3 regions of the Pseudoalteromonas sp. ASV78 genome follow, and region 3 is predicted to be linked to each of the others. Evidence: predicted binding sites of a transcription regulator. Region 3 holds the regulator's gene; each other region holds the start of a gene.
What was found. The regulator MetJ, encoded in region 3, represses methionine synthesis genes. The targets are predictions, from matches to a motif close to TAGACGTCTAGACGTCTA.
Positions count from the first base shown of each region.

Region 1 (5,750 bases), 490 kb from region 3:
TTTCGGGGCGATATAATCAGCTAAGCAGTAGTTAGCAAAGTCGGTTTTTTCGGTTTGCTGGCGTAAATGGCACGATGTGGTTAGCAGCTCTTTGCGCGTTTCGTCTGTGTATATTTCAATATCGTCACCCACGCGATTAGCTGGGAATAAACCAATTACGCCAAGCGGTTGCAAACTGCCTGACTTTTCAAGGTCGTCTAACATCTCGTTAGCGTCTTTAAATAAGCTTTGCGCCTGCTCGCCAACCACTTCGTCGGTCATTATGCGTGGATATTTACCGGCGATTGACCAAGTCATAAAGTACGGCGTCCAGTCTATGTATTTACGAAGCGTCTTGATCGAGACATTTTTAAACTCGGTCACACCCAGCTTTTTCGGCACTGGTGGGGTGTAATTATCCCAGTCAAGCTTGGCGGCGTTATCGCGGGCACGTTGAATAGTAACCGGTTTTGAGCGCGGTTTTTTACGTGCTTGTTGCTCGCGCACTTTCACGTATTCAGCGCTGGTTTTTGCTAAAAATTCAGCTTTATGCTCTTTCGACAATAAGTTAGAAACCACACCCACGGCGCGACTGGCGTTATTTACATACACCACGCCTTTGTCGTACTGAGGTTCTATTTTAACGGCAGTATGAGCTTTTGAGGTAGTTGCACCACCAATCAATAGTGGTAGTTCAAAACCACGGCGTTTCATTTCTTTGGCAACATGCACCATTTCATCAAGCGATGGTGTGATCAGCCCTGATAAACCAATAATATCGGCTTTTTCATCAATGGCGGTTTGCAATATTTTATCGGCAGGCACCATTACGCCTAAGTCGATCACTTCGTAGTTATTACATTGCAGTACTACGCCCACGATGTTTTTACCTATGTCGTGCACGTCACCTTTTACCGTTGCCATCACGATTTTACCATTGGTAGAGCCAACTTCTTTTTCAAGCTCAATGTATGGATCTAAGTAGGCCACCGCGCGCTTCATTACCCGCGCCGATTTAACCACTTGCGGTAAAAACATTTTACCGGCGCCAAATAAATCACCTACTACGTTCATGCCATCCATTAATGGCCCTTCAATTACGTGAATCGGTTTATCGGCAGCAGCGCGGCACTCTTCGGTGTCTTCATCTATAAAGGTAGTAATGCCTTTAACAAGGGCATGTTCAAGGCGTTTTTCAACTGGCCAAGTGCGCCATTCTAAATCTTCAACGCGCTCAGCTTGTGCCATGCCTGAGTATTTTGGTGCCAGCTCAACTAAGCGTTCTCCGGCACCGGGGTCGGTATTTAAAATAACATCTTCAACCGCTTTTCGTAGTTCTGCCGGAATATCATCATACACAGCGAGTTGCCCGGCATTTACGATGCCCATATCCATACCCGCTTGAATTGCATGGTATAAAAACACTGAGTGAATGGCTTCTCGCACGGGGTTATTACCACGGAACGAGAATGATACATTTGACACCCCGCCCGACACTTTACAGTGTGGCAAGTTTTGCTTGATACGGCGGGTGCCTTCAATAAACTCCACGGCGTAATTGTCGTGCTCTTCAATACCGGTGGCTACCGCAAAGATGTTAGGGTCGAAAATAATATCTTCTGGCGCAAAGCCAATTTCATCCACCAAAATGCGGTAACTGCGCTGACAAATTTCAAATTTGCGATCGGCTGTATCTGCTTGGCCGTCGGTATCAAACGCCATAACCACAGCTGCGGCGCCAAAACGCTTAATAATTTTAGCTTGGCGAATAAATGGCTCTTCACCTTCTTTTAGCGAGATTGAGTTTACAATTGCCTTGCCTTGAATGCACTTTAAGCCCGCTTCAATGACTTCCCACTTAGAAGAGTCGACCATAATTGGCACGCGAGAAATATCAGGCTCGGAGGCAATCAAATTTAAAAACTTCACCATGGCGGCTTTTGAGTCCAGCATGGCTTCGTCCATGTTGATATCAATAACCTGTGCGCCGTTTTCTACTTGTTCGCGGGCAACATTAAGCGCACTCTCGTAATCTTCTTCCATGATCAAACGTTTGAACATGGCTGAGCCGGTCACATTGGTACGTTCGCCAACGTTGGTAAATACTGCTATTTTTTGTGTCATCTCGGCTACCTTAGTTTAAATTACACGCTTCAAGGCCTGATAAGCGCATACGCACTTCAAGCTCTGGCAATGGGCGAGGTTTAACCCCTTCAAGCCCTTTGGCAAATGCCCTGATGTGCGCGGGCGTAGTACCACAGCAACCGCCAACAATATTGATAAAGCCAGACTTACCCCAATCGATTATTTCTTTTGCCATTTCAGGGGCCTCTAAATCGTACTCACCAAACTCGTTAGGCAAGCCTGCATTGGGGTGCACTGAGGTGTAAGTTTCACAAACACGCGATAATTCTTCTACGTATTGACGTAATAAATCTGGACCAAGCGCACAATTGAGGCCAATTGAAATCGGCTTAATGTGGCGAATCGAATTATAAAACGCCTCGGTAGTTTGCCCTGATAATGTACGCCCTGATGCATCGGTAATGGTGCCAGAAATCATCACTGGCAACTTGCGCTCTGCTTGCTCAAAAGCTTCTTCCACCGCGAACGACGCCGCTTTTGCATTAAGCGTATCAAAAATGGTTTCAATCAAAATTAAATCAACACCACCTTCCATCAGGGCAAGCGTTGATTCAACATACGCTGTGACTAATTTATCAAACGTCACATTGCGATAACCGGGGTCGTTGACATCAGGCGAGATTGAACAGGTTTTCGAGGTTGGCCCCAAAACCCCTGCAACATAACGTGGTTTAGCTGGATTTTTAGCAGTAAATTCATCGCAAATACTACGCGCTAATTTAGCCGACTCTAAGTTTACTTCACGGCTGATACTGGCCATGTCGTAATCTTCCATCGAAATGGTGGTCGAGTTAAAGGTATTGGTTTCGATAATGTCGGCACCGGCATTTAAAAAGCCACGATGAATATCAGCAATTATTTTTGGTTGTGTAATGCTTAATAAGTCATTATTACCTTTGATTAGCACATGCCAGTCTTTAAAGCGCTCGCCACGGTAGTCTTGTTCTTCTAGTTTATGCTCTTGGATCATGGTACCCATAGCACCATCAAGAATTAAAATACGCTGTTGTAGCGCTTCAATTAACTCGGCGCTTTTGTTTTCTAAATTATTCGGCATAGTTGTTAGTCCTTACGGCTTGGCTAACTAAATTAATATCATAGGGTGTGGTTTGGTACACATAATAATTTAACCAGTTCGAAAAAAGCAAAAAGGCATGGCTTTGCCAAGTTTTCGACGGCTCGTTATCTGGGTTGTTATCTGGAAAGTAATTTTCTGGCAGTGGCGCATCGGGGCCTTTTTCTAAATCGCGCTGATATTCGCCTTTTAAAGTGTCGGCATCATACTCAGGATGCCCAGTAATATACACTTGGCTGCCGGATTTATTTTTTATTAAGTAAGCGCCTACTTGCTCTGAACCTGCTAGTACAACTAAGTCATCACAGGCGTTAATTTTTTCAATATCAATATGACCATAACGCGAGTGCGGCACTACAAAGGTGTCGTCAAAACCACGGGTTAAGGCGCCATGTTCAAAATAACATTTGTGAGTAAACACGCCACAGAGCTTATTTTCTTTTAATTCACGCTTTAAATTATGATGATGAAATAAACCCGCATGGGCCGCCCAACACGAAAATAATGTTGAGGTAACATGCTGCTCCGCCCAATCTAAAATTACTTTTAGTTCATCCCAGTAGGCTACATCATCATATTCTAAATGTGCCAATGGTGCGCCGGTAATGAGTAATGCATCGTAGTTGTTGTCTTTCACCTCAGAGAAATAACGGTAGAAAGTGTCTAAATGCTGCTCTGAGTTACTACTGCTGCGATGAGTGTCTAAACGTAATAACTCGACATTTACCTGTAAGGGGGAATTAGCAAGCAAACGAATAAACTGCACCTCGGTTTCAACCTTATTAGGCATTAAGTTTAAAATCGCCAACCGCATCGGACGGATCTCTTGCGTTTTAGCGCGGCTTTTTGGCATTACGAATACGTTTTCTTGGCGTAACTTCGCAATTGCGGGCAATTCATCTTTAACGGTAATAGGCATACTCATCTCCAAGGCATATTTAACCAATGGCTAATTATGAACGGATAGCTGGAAATTTCAACCTCTAGATGTTTAGATGTCCAAATGAATTTAAAATCGTTAACCTATTTGCTCAAAACACCCAGCCAACTTTGTAGTTTCGTTGACTGTTTCACCTGTCAGCCACTACAATACAACATTGAAATTTTTATTATTATTTGAAGGCTCCTTTCATGGTTTTACCTGATAAGTTTATATTCTCGATGAGTCGAGTATCTAAGGTTGTGCCACCTAAACGCACTATCTTAAAAGATATTTCTTTGCATTTTTTTCCGGGCGCAAAAATTGGTGTCCTTGGTTTAAACGGTTCTGGTAAATCAACGTTGCTACGTATTATGGCCGGCCTTGATCAAGAGTTTGAAGGTGAGGCATATCCTCAACCGGGCACTAAAATTGGTTACTTACCGCAAGAGCCTATTCTAGATGAAAGCAAAACGGTTCGTGAAACTGTGGAAGAAGCAGTCAGCGAAGTGAAAAACGCGCTTAACCGTCTTGATGAAGTATATAACGAATACGCGATGGAAGATGCTGACTTTGACGCACTTGCCAAAGAGCAAGGTGAGCTTGAAGCCATTATTCAAGCCCACGACGGTCATAACATCGATAACGTATTAGAGCGCGCCGCCGATGCCCTTCGTTTACCTGAGTGGGATGCTAAAATAGAATTTTTGTCAGGTGGTGAGCGTCGCCGTGTCGCTATCTGTCGTTTACTGCTTGAAAAACCAGATATGCTTATCCTCGATGAGCCTACTAACCACTTAGATGCTGAATCTGTAGCCTGGCTTGAGCGCTTCTTACATGATTACGAAGGCACCGTTGTGGCGGTAACCCATGACCGTTACTTCCTTGATAATGTAGCAGGTTGGATTTTAGAGCTTGACCGTGGTGAAGGTATTCCGTGGGAAGGTAACTACTCTTCTTGGCTTGAGCAAAAAGATGCTCGTTTACAACAAGAGCAAAAATCTGAAAAAGCCCGTCAAAAATCAATTGCACAAGAACTTGAGTGGGTACGTTCAAACCAAAAAGGTCGTCAAGCTAAGTCAAAAGCGCGTATGGCGCAATTTACTGAAATGCAGCAGTCTGATTACCAAAAACGTAATGAAACCAATGAGCTATTTATTCCACCTGGACCACGTCTAGGGGATCAAGTTATTGAAGTTAAAAACTTGAAGAAAAGCTTTGGCGATCGTGTATTGATTGATGATCTAAGCTTTACTGTGCCGAAAGGCGCAATTGTTGGCATTATCGGTGCCAATGGTGCGGGTAAATCAACGCTGTTTAAAATGCTTAGCGGTGAAGACAAACAAGACAGCGGCGAAATTAACCTAGGTGAAACGGTTGAACTGGCAACCGTTGATCAGTTCCGTGGCAATATGGATGACAGCAACACTGTTTTCCAAGAAATTTCAAACGGCCAAGACGTACTGAAAATTGGTAACTTTGAATTCCAAAGCCGTGCCTATGTGAGTCGCTTTAACTTCAAAGGTAACGATCAGCAAAAGTTTGTTAAAGACTTATCAGGTGGTGAACGCAACCGTCTGCATTTAGCTAAATTATTAAAAGCCGGTGGCAATGTTATCCTACTGGATGAGC
Region 1 is NZ_JBLOPA010000001.1:2,023,367-2,029,116, forward strand. It holds gene metH (methionine synthase) at 1-2,103, opposite strand, end outside; gene ACMVDV_RS09210 (homocysteine S-methyltransferase family protein) at 2,114-3,181, opposite strand; gene metA (homoserine O-acetyltransferase MetA) at 3,171-4,118, opposite strand; gene ettA (energy-dependent translational throttle protein EttA) at 4,331-5,750, shown strand, end outside.
Region 1: a site for MetJ is predicted at 4,184-4,201, ahead of metA (homoserine O-acetyltransferase MetA). Genes of this name have one in related genera too.

Region 2 (5,750 bases), 1.3 Mb from region 3:
AGTATTGGGGGCTATTTAGATTAACACAAGGCAGAAAAGCATAAATATGGAATTTATTTGTTACTCACTATGATTTAGATCATCCTCAGAGTATTAAATATGCAAAAACCCGCGCATAGCGGGCTTTCAGCGTGTCACTTAATTTGTATATTAAGTATACGAACAGCAATAATCTGCAAAGTCAGCAACTTTAACTTGGAAAGTGACGTTAGCATCAACGTTAAATGACTCCCCTGCTGACATTGTCTGCCATTCACTTTCACCAGGCAGTAATACTTGCCACTGACCGCCATTAAGCTCCATCAACTCTTTTTTGCTAGTAGCAAATTCAAACTCACCCGGCTGCATAAAACCTAACGTTTTAGTGCTGCCATCAGCAAAAACCACGGTACGACTTGAGACTTTACCGTCAAAATACACATTGGCTTGTTTAACCACACTTACATTATCAAACTGAGACATCCTCACTCCTGTTTATAGTATTTATAATTTAATTACCCCCACAGTGCCTGATACTCAAAAAGCTTGCAAGGGAAGAGTCATAGTAATGAAAAATACTCATGGGCTTCGGGCTTACATTGTAGGTCGTGCTTTAGCGCGTAAAGTGTTTAAGAGTTAAATAAATTTTTAGCTGTGATAAACAGTGGTAACGCTCTAATCAGTCGAGCCGTTGTTTTGCGTCATCTGCATTTACTTATTATGTTTCTCATAGTGTGATTTGAAGACTTGGTAGTTAATTCCAGCCGATATAAAACAAATTATTCCACCCATTAGGAAAAACAAATGTGCAGAACTAATAGTGCCGACTTCAATAAAGTATCCCATCAGTCCAAATACCGATACCACTGTAAAAACAGCGCCCAACCCAAAAAACATAACTAGAGGCGATTTAGTGCTAAATAGCTTCATATCTAAGCTTGGCTTTTCCCAATATTCCTTGGGCTTTTTCAAATATTTGTTTACGAGTGAATCGACAATGGACATCGCAGAAAAGCCTAATATCCCAAATATGAAATTACTAATTCCAAACTCAAACTTGTCGTGTATAGGTGCAAAGCTTAAAGCAACACCATGAGCAACGCTGACTATCGAAATTAGAAATAAATAAATGAAATTGCGGTGTCGAATTTTCATAGGGAAAGATAACCATTTTACAGTGCGCTAATCGTTAATATTCCTGCTGATTTAACGCTCATCTTTCTAAATTATTATAGTTTTAACAAATTAGCTAAGATATTACTATCACTAAGTTTTTGTTCAGCTTAAAGCAAAATCAGATAAGGCAATTTGAACACCATACAATCGGGGCTAAAGCACCCTCCTACGATTTTTCCTTGGCACTGTGCCTCAAATTAAAAACTGATGGCTGATGGCTGACGGCTAACAGCTCCATACAAAAAAGCCCGCGCTGCGTTTAGCACAGTGCGGGCTTTTAAATTTTAATCGTTAAAGACTAAAACAATTCGTTAGCTTTGTTTACGATGTTTTCTACCGTGAAGCCAAAGTGCTCAAACAGCTCGTTAGCAGGTGCTGACTCACCAAAGGTGGTCATCCCCACTACAGCGCCGTTTAGGCCTACATATTTATACCAGTAGTCTGCAATGCCTGCTTCTACCGCTACGCGGCGTGAAACGGCTGCCGGTAATACGCTTTCTTTGTAAGCGGCATCTTGTGCATCAAATACATCGGTCGATGGCATAGAGACAACACGTACTTTTTTACCTTGCTGACGTAATTCAGCGGCTGAATCTTGTGCTAATTGCACCTCAGAGCCAGTTGCGATTAAGATAAGCTCAGGCTCGCCATCACAGCTCAGCACGTAACCGCCTTTTTTCACGTCACTTAATTGCTGTGCTGAGCGTGTTTGTTGCTCAAGGCCTTGGCGAGTAAAGATCAGTGATGTTGGACCGTCTTGGCGTTCAATCGCTTGTTGCCATGCAATCGCAGACTCAACTTGGTCACACGGGCGCCAGTTAACTAGGTTTGGCGTTAAACGCATGCTAGCAATTTGCTCTACCGGTTGGTGAGTTGGACCATCTTCACCTAAACCAATTGAATCGTGGGTGTATACAAAAATGCTTGGCACTTTCATCAGTGCAGCCATACGTACTGCATTACGTGCGTATTCCATAAACATTAGGAAGGTTGCGCCGTAAGGAATAAAACCTTTATGCAGTGCAATACCATTCATAATCGCCGACATACCAAACTCACGCACACCGTAGTAGATGTAGTTACCGCTAGCATCATCGCGCGTTAAGCCTTTAGAACCTTTCCAAATAGTCAGGTTAGAACCGGCTAAATCCGCAGAGCCGCCCATAAATTCAGGCAGTAACGGGCCAAATGCATTCAGTGCATCTTGCGATGCTTTACGTGATGCTGGGTTTGCTGGGTTTGCGTCTAGTTGCTCAATATAAGCTTGTGATTTTTCAGCCCAATCAGCGGGCAACTCACTGCTAGTACGGCGTTTAAATTCAGCGGCTAGCTCAGGGTGTGCAGCGGCGTACGCGGCAAATTTTTCATCCCAGCTCGCTTCAAGTTGTTTACCCTTTTCTTTGCCATCCCATTGAGCATAAATATCAGCTGGGATTTCAAATGCCTCACCGGTCCAACCTAGGAACTCGCGGGCTGCTTTGATTTCGTCTTCACCTAGTGGTGCGCCGTGACAATCATGACTACCTGATTTATTTGGTGAACCGTAACCGATCACTGTTTTACAACAAATAAGCGTTGGCTTGTCAGTCACACTGCGTGCTTCTTCGATGGCTGCGCGAATTGCATCTGAATCATGGCCGTCAACATTACTTACTACATGCCAACCGTAAGCTTTAAAGCGTGCTGGGGTATCATCACTAAACCAGCCTTCCACTTCACCATCGATTGAAATACCGTTGTCATCCCAAAACGCAACAAGCTTACCTAGGCCTAATGTGCCGGCAAGTGAACAGGCTTCATGAGAAATACCTTCCATTAAGCAACCATCGCCTAAGAACGTATATGTGTGGTGATCAACAATCTCATGGCCTTCACGGTTAAATTGTGCCGCTAATGCTTTTTCAGCAATCGCCATACCGACTGCATTTGTGATCCCTTGACCAAGTGGGCCCGTAGTGGTTTCAATCCCTGGTGCATAACCGTACTCTGGGTGACCAGGTGTTTTTGAATGCATTTGACGGAAGTTTTTAATTTCCTCAATTGGCAAATCATAACCACTTAAGTGCAATAGAGAATAAATAAGCATTGAACCGTGGCCATTTGAGAGTATAAATCGATCTCTGTCTACCCACTCTGGATTTGTTGGATTATGATTTAGATAATCGCGCCATAGTACTTCTGCGATATCAGCCATGCCCATAGGGGCTCCAGGGTGGCCTGATTTGGCCTGTTGTACTGCGTCCATTGATAAGACGCGAATAGCATTTGCAAGTTCTTTGCGAGACGGCATGAATTCTCCTACCTTTAACTGTATTTGCGCTGGTTGTTGTGTGTTTTTCAAGAACACCCATTCTTACTTATTGTAGGGGCTGTGTGCAATTAAAAACCCTGATTAAATTGGCTATTATGAAAATTTTTTAAGAACAAAAAGTTATTAGTAATTTTATTTAGACGTCTAGGCGTAAAAACACTATGCAACTATCGTTGTTTTAGATAAAATACGCCCCTTAATTTTTTAGCGCTCTTACCGACGTTTGTGAAGCGCAATATTTGTGAGCAGAAAGACAATGGCAAAACATTTATTTACTTCTGAATCTGTTTCTGAAGGTCATCCGGATAAAATCGCGGACCAAATCTCTGACGCGGTACTTGATGCCATCTTAGAACAAGATTCTCATGCCCGTGTTGCATGTGAAACTTACGTTAAGACTGGTATGGTTATGGTTGGTGGTGAAATCACTACTAGCGCATGGGTTGATATCGAAGAGATCACCCGTAAAACTGTACGTGAAATTGGTTACACCCATTCAGACATGGGTTTTGATGCTGATTCTTGTGCTATTTTAAACACTATCGGTAAGCAATCACCTGATATCAACCAAGGTGTTGACCGTACTAGCCCTGAAGAACAAGGCGCTGGTGACCAAGGTTTAATGTTTGGTTATGCATGTAACGAAACTGAAGTATTAATGCCTGCACCAATCACTTACTCACACCGTTTAGTACAGCGTCAAGCGCAAGTACGTAAAAGCGGCGAGCTAAACTGGTTACGCCCAGATGCAAAATCACAAGTTACATTTGCATACGAAAATGGCAAGCCTGTAAGCATTGATGCAGTAGTACTTTCTACTCAACACAGTGAAGACATTTCACAAAAAGATTTAGTCGAAGCCGTGATGGAAACTATCATCAAACCGGTACTTCCTGCTGAGCTTATCTCAAGCGCCACTAAATTTTTCATTAACCCGACTGGCCGTTTTGTAATCGGTGGCCCAATGGGTGACTGTGGTCTTACTGGTCGTAAAATCATCGTTGATACATACGGCGGTATGGCTCGTCACGGTGGCGGTGCATTCTCTGGTAAAGATCCTTCAAAAGTTGACCGTAGCGCTGCGTACGCTGCACGTTACGTTGCTAAAAACATCGTTGCTGCTGGCCTTGCTGATAAGTGTGAGCTACAAGTGTCTTACGCAATTGGTGTTGCAGAGCCTACCTCAATCAGTGTTGAAACATTTGGCACCAGTAAGCTTGAAGAGTCACGTTTAATCGAATTAATTCGTGAACACTTTGACTTACGCCCTTATGGTCTAATTAAAATGCTTGATCTTGAGCGCCCAATTTATCAACCAACCGCTGCTTACGGGCACTTCGGTCGTGATGAATTCCCTTGGGAGCGTACAGATAAAGCAGACGCACTTCGCGCAGCCGCTGGCCTTTAATACCAGCATCTGGGTGAATGTAAGAAAAGCGCCGATTGGCGCTTTTTTTATGTCTGCTGATTATGTTGTTGTAAATGCCTAGGTTATTGTCGCGAGGTAAACTCGCTGCTACCAGACGTAGGCTCGGGTTTACCCCGCGCAATTAAAGCTAGGTTTTAGAAAGTGACTAGCTGTTAGGCTGTATTCGAAGCTCGTCGCTCGAAGCCAGTGACATTTTACCTCACTACCTATCCTATCAATGTAAGTATTTTTTCATACCCCGCAACACCCCACACTATTAGCAATACTAGTAACGCTAGGCTAACTGCTGCTGAAGCTATATCTTTAGCGCGCCCTGATAGCACATGGTATTCAACCCCAACGCGATCTGTTAATGCTTCAATTGCTGAATTGAGCAGTTCAACTATCAGTAGTATTAAAAAGCTCACAATCAATAACGCCCAATGCTGTAATGATTGCGCGAGCCAAACAGATAAAGGCAGTAATACTAGCCCTAGCGCAAGCTCAGTGCGAAAGGCCGACTCTTCCTTAAATGCAGCTTTAAATCCCTTAATAGAGCACTGGCTTGCTTTTAAAATACGCCCAATCCCTATGCCATTGGGTTTGTTTACTAAGTTAATTTCTGGTTTAGTCATTGTATGATCTTTAGCGTGTCGTTTTGCTTATCGGGTGATGGGTCAAGCATATTACCTTAATCCATACCTTGAGTTAATAACTGCCAAGCTGTCGCCATATATTGGGTATATGCTTGCTCTGTCTGCGCATCAATTTCGACAAATTGCGGGGGTGTTGTCGGTAAAAGCTGAGTTTTATCCCGCTCATTAACCGTATAATACTCATAAAGTGCAGATAAATCACCACGCCAGAGCTGCTCAT
Region 2 is NZ_JBLOPA010000001.1:3,795,305-3,801,054, reverse strand. It holds gene ACMVDV_RS17340 (pyrimidine/purine nucleoside phosphorylase) at 151-462, opposite strand; gene ACMVDV_RS17335 (hypothetical protein) at 691-1,134, opposite strand; gene tkt (transketolase) at 1,454-3,445, opposite strand; gene metK (methionine adenosyltransferase) at 3,723-4,874, shown strand; gene ACMVDV_RS17320 (diacylglycerol kinase) at 5,102-5,509, opposite strand; gene ACMVDV_RS17315 (LTA synthase family protein) at 5,566-5,750, opposite strand, start outside.
Region 2: a site for MetJ is predicted at 3,604-3,621, ahead of metK (methionine adenosyltransferase). Genes of this name have one in related genera too.

Region 3 (5,750 bases):
GCTGAAATGCACGGTAAGCGGCTAAGTCTCTGGCGTGGTAGCGTAGTGTGTCTTGTTGTTTAAAGGAGCTGTCATGCTCTTCATCGACAATGATCATGCCGAGTTTTAAAAACGGCAAAAAGATACTCGAACGGGTGCCGATCACTATGGCACAGCTGGCTTTTTCGCAAAAGCGCCATGTTTGCAGGCGTTCATTATCGGTCAACGCTGAATGCCACAGCATAATCGGCGTATCTGGAAAACGGCGACGAAAGCGGTTGACGGTTTGCGGTGTAAGGCCTATTTCAGGTACCAGTACTAACGCTTGCTCACCACGTTTTAAAACGTCTTCAAGGCACTGTAAATAGACTTCGGTTTTACCGCTACCAGTGACGCCTTCAAGTAAAAAGCTATTAAAGCCTTGCGCTTGATTAATTGTGCTGCAGGCAACCGCTTGTTCTTTATTTAACGTCGGTTTAGTGCTCACCGTGGGTGTTTGTTGCTGCCATTGATTGTCGTGTTCGATGGTTTGGCTGATCAGTGCTTTATTCAGTAGGCTGTCGATGGTTTTTTTACTAAACCCCAGCGCTTTTAATTCTGTTAAAGACGATTTCCCCGATTCGGCCAACTGCTTAAGCAAGTTTAACTGGCTTTTTGCTTTTAATGACGGCAGCTTGGCTCCTTTGTCGGTGAGTGCCACCATATTGATACTGCTTTTATCAGGGCATAACCCTTGGCGTAGTGCGCTAGGCAGGGCAATATGAATAGTTTCGCCTAACGGGTAGCAGTAATAACGAGCAGTAAAGCGCAATAACTCGATATGTTGCGGTGATAAAATAGGTTCATCGTCAATGACTTCAAACATGTCTTTGAGTTTGTCGGCGGGCACGTCGCTGTGTGTTTTTAAAGCCAATACCACAGCAACTTTACGCTGATTGCCAAACGGGACCATGACTCTTGCACCAACCTGAGGTGGTGTTGATAAACCGCTCAGTTGCGCTGGGATACGATAATCAAAGGTGCGCTGCAACGGAACTTTTATAGCAACTTCAACAAAACTCATAACAACCCAAACAGTAACTAGCAAGGAAGTTAATGTACTAAAATTACAGCTAAAAACCTAGCAGCGAATCTCGGCTTTACAGTTTTTGGTTATTTTATTAGCAAAAACGGTATTTAAAGCTTGTAGCAAGCGGGGTTGTTGCATAGAATACGCGTCCTAAATAATTTGTTTTAACGACGTATGGTGCCAGACTTCGGGTTTGGAGAGCGATGCGGCCTTAACTAGAGGTTTCTATGAAAGAAGGTATTCACCCTAAGTACGAAGTAATTTCAGCATCATGTTCATGCGGAAATAAATTCGAAACTAGTTCTACACTGTGTAAAGACATTCACTTAGACGTATGTTCTGCGTGTCACCCGTTTTACACTGGTAAGCAAAAAGTTTTAGACACTGGTGGCCGTGTTGATCGCTTTAACAAGCGTTTCGGTTCACTTAGCAGCAAGTAATTCTTGTTGTTTTGTCGGAAAAAGCACCTTAGGGTGCTTTTTTTTATGCCTGTAATTTATAAAAACGGCGCCCATCTTGCGCTTAATGCCTGCTTATTTAGGGTTACTTCATGCATTCATTATAGTGTGACTATTTCCCATTTTTATACCCAGTATAGCGAGCAAATAACAGACAAATCGTGATTTATTCTCTATATTGATTATCGTATTAAAACGCTAGATTAAATGTTTTTGTCGATAAAGTTAGCCTTTATGCTGCTAAATGTTGCTAACGTCTCACTTATGTGAATATCTGCTTTTGCTTATAGTTTTTGCTTTAAATATTCACTTAACAAGCATTTTTGGTTGGGTTTTTTGATGCTTTATGCTGTTTTTATCGCTTTAAATTGCAGTTTTTTTGCAAAACTTGACGATAAAACGCATAAAATTAACGGATATAGCATATAACAGGATAGACCTGATATTGCTTGAATTTAATTATAATATAGGTATCGTTCCCTATAAGAACTGCTTACTCTCACTTTCAACTTAACTTACTTGCAGGATAAAATCGCGTTATGTCAGATTTTCGTGAACAAGCTTTACATTACCATTCGCATCCCGTTCCAGGAAAAATCAGTGTCGAGCTTACTAAGCCGGCTGAAACAGTCCAAGATCTCGCTTTAGCATATAGCCCCGGTGTTGCAGAACCTGTACGTGAAATCGCTGCTGATCCTGCTAATGCCTATAAATACACAGGTAAAGGTAATATGGTTGCGGTTATTACTAACGGTACCGCAATCTTAGGTTTAGGTAACTTAGGGCCATTGGCGTCTAAACCAGTTATGGAAGGTAAAGCGTTATTATTTAAGCGCTTTGCAGGCCTTGATTCGATTGATATCGAAGTGAAACACAATACCACGGAAGACTTTATCAATACGGTGGCAAACATCGCAGATACGTTTGGTGGTATTAACTTAGAAGATATTAAAGCACCAGAGTGTTTTGAAATCGAAAAAGCATTGATTGAACGTTGTAGTATTCCGGTGTTCCACGATGACCAACATGGTACTGCAATCGTCACGGCAGCAGGCATGATCAACGCACTAGAAGTGCAAGGTAAAGATATTGAAGATGCGATTATCGTGTGCTTAGGTGCGGGCGCCGCTGCGGTTGCATGTATGGAACTGCTGATCAAGTGTGGCGCACTACGCGAACATATTTATATGCTAGATCGTAAAGGGGTGATCCATACTCGCCGTGATGATTTAAACGAATATAAGCAGTTGTTTGCTAACAATACCGATAAGCGTACCTTGCAAGATGTGATTGCTGATGCCGATGTCTTTGTCGGTGTATCTGGGCCAAACTTATTGGCCCCTGAAGATCTTAAATTGATGGCTGATAAACCCGTGGTGTTTGCTTGTTCGAACCCAGATCCAGAAATATCACCTGAGCTTGCTCACGGTGCGCGTAATGATTTAATTATGGCGACGGGTCGTTCTGATTATCCAAACCAAGTAAATAACGTATTGTGTTTCCCATTTATTTTCCGTGGTGCGTTAGATGTACGCGCCAGTAAAATTAATGATGAAATGAAAATTGCCGCAGTTGACGCTATTCGTAGCATTGCCAAAGAGCCAGTACCTGCAGAAGTATTAAAAGCGGCGGGTGTTGATAAGCTTGAATTTGGTGCGCAGTATATTATTCCAAAACCGATGGATCCGCGTTTATTACCGCGTATAGCTAAAGCTGTAGCGCAAGCGGCAATTGACTCTGGTGTTGCACAAATTGATATGCCGGAAAACTACATGGAGTAGCTGCTCAGCTGCAATTTGTAATGGCACAATAATAAAAAACCTCAGTAACGTAAGTCGCTGAGGTTTTTTTGTATACAATTCCTGAAGTATATTTTTTTAATCTTCGTTGAGGATTGGCACTTCTAAGCCCATCTCAAGCATGATTTTCTTCACTTCTTCAGGTACTTTCTCTGGATTATCTTTACGTAAGTCTTCATCGTTTGGCAATGGTTGGCCAGTAAATGCGTGTAAAAATGCTTCACAAAGCAGTTCGCTATTTGTTGCATGGCGAAGATTGTTAATTTGACGGCGAGTACGCTCATCAGTTAAAACTTTTAATACATTTAACGGGATCGAAACGGTGATCTTTTTAACTTGTTCTGATTTTTTCCCGTGTTCTGCGTATGGGTGAATATATTCACCATTCCATTTAGCCATAGGATGTGTCGTTGCCTCAGGTTGTTAATTGTTTGCGCGACCTTTTGCTGCGCAAAGATGCCGAAATTCTATCGTTTTAAATAAGATAGTCAAATACTAGTTATTTAGCCATCTAGCAACTTAAATGTTTTTACTGCCATAGTTGCAGCTAAAACAGCATAAATGCTTTGACTTATTAAATCCGATCCTCTAACCTTTTAGACGTCTAAACATCCATTTAATTGTAGGTGACGTTATGAGTCAAAAGAACAAAGCAACTATTGCAGTGCGTAATGGCATTGATGCAGATAAACAGCATGGCGCCGTTGTGCCTCCCATTCATTTATCGACCACCTACTCATTTGCTGATTTTGATACCAAGCGCCAATATGATTATGGCCGCAGCGGTAACCCAAATCGAGATATCTTAGCCGAAACTCTTGCAAAACTTGAAGGCGGCGCCAAGGGTATAATCACTGCAACCGGTATGGCTGCGGTGCATTTAGCTACTCAGCTGCTAAACAGTGACGATACTTTAGTGATCCCACATGATTGTTATGGCGGCAGTTACCGTTTATTTACTTCGCTTGAAAAGCGCGGGCTATTAAAATTAGTGGTTTTAGATTTAACTAAAGCTGAAAACCATCAAAAAATTCTTGAGATCAAACCAAAACTCATTTGGATTGAAACCCCAAGTAATCCAATTTTACGCTTAACTGATATTAAAGCGATCACCACTATTGCAAAGCAGTGCGGTGCGTTAGTCGGCGCTGATAATACCTTTTTGTCACCTGCGTTACAAAATCCCATTGAATTTGGTGTTGATATTGTGGTGCATTCAACCACTAAATATATTAATGGCCATTCCGATGTAGTGGGTGGGGCTGTGATTGCCGCAACGCAACAGTTAGGTGATGAGCTTGCATGGTGGGCTAATAATATTGGTATTACCGGCGCACCGTTTGATAGCTATTTAACCTTACGTGGCCTACGTACGTTGAATGTCCGCCTGCGTCAGCATCAAGAAAATGCCTTTATTATTGCCCTGTATTTAGAAAACTCGCCTTATGTGAGCCAAGTATATTACCCTGGCCTTGAGTCTCACCCGCAACATGAGTTGGCAAAACAACAACAACGAGGCTTTGGTGGTATGGTAAGCTTTGATATTAAAGGTGATGTTAACGATGCCGCGGCATTTTTAACTAGCCTTGAAGAATTCAGCTTAGCGGAATCATTAGGTGGCGTAGAGAGTTTAATTTGCCACCCAGCAACCATGACGCATGCTGGAATGGAAGCAACCGCGCGTTTAGCGGCCGGAGTAGGTGATACTTTGATCCGTATTTCGGTCGGTATTGAAGACGCAAAAGATTTGCTGGCTGATTTAGATCGCGTATTTAATAAAGTGAAACCGGGCCAAGGCCTGCATGCAGCAACTACAGCAACACCGGTTTCGCAACAACAAGATAAAGAGCAATCAAGCTCATTTAAGCTGACTCCAGCACATACGGCTTTGTGGTAATAGAAAATGGTAAATATAGTTCATAAATTTGGTGGCTCTAGCTTAAGCTCAGCCGAGCGTTATCAGGCCGTTGCCAATATTATTTTAGCGCATACTGAAGCGGGTGACTGTGTGGTAGTTTCTGCCGCCGGTAAAACCACCAATACGTTAGTTAAGCTGTGGCAAAGCTACCAACAAGGTGATCAACAAGCGGTGAGCGATATTTTACTGCAGCTCGATAACCACCAACGTACTTTGATTGAGCAATTGTTAAGCCCTACGGCGCGACACGCAGCATTAAACGTACTTGATCAAGAGTTGGCCTTAATAGCACAACAAGCGCAGCAGCAAAGCTTACAGGAAGCTGCATTACTTGCTCATGGCGAAGTGTGGTCGGCACGCTTGTTAGCAACCTATTTGCAGCAACTAGGTCTTGAAGCGAAAGATGTTGATGCGCGTCAGTTATTTACTTTAAATGATGGGCAGTTATTACATCAAAAAAATCAACAGGCCTGTGCTGAGTTGATCTCGGCACATTGCATTAATGTGGTTACTGGTTTTATTGCCGC
Region 3 is NZ_JBLOPA010000001.1:2,508,906-2,514,655, reverse strand. It holds gene priA (primosomal protein N') at 1-1,042, opposite strand, end outside; gene rpmE (50S ribosomal protein L31) at 1,276-1,488, shown strand; gene ACMVDV_RS11420 (malic enzyme-like NAD(P)-binding protein) at 2,046-3,287, shown strand; gene metJ (met regulon transcriptional regulator MetJ) at 3,384-3,704, opposite strand; gene metB (cystathionine gamma-synthase) at 3,940-5,202, shown strand; gene metL (bifunctional aspartate kinase/homoserine dehydrogenase II) at 5,209-5,750, shown strand, end outside.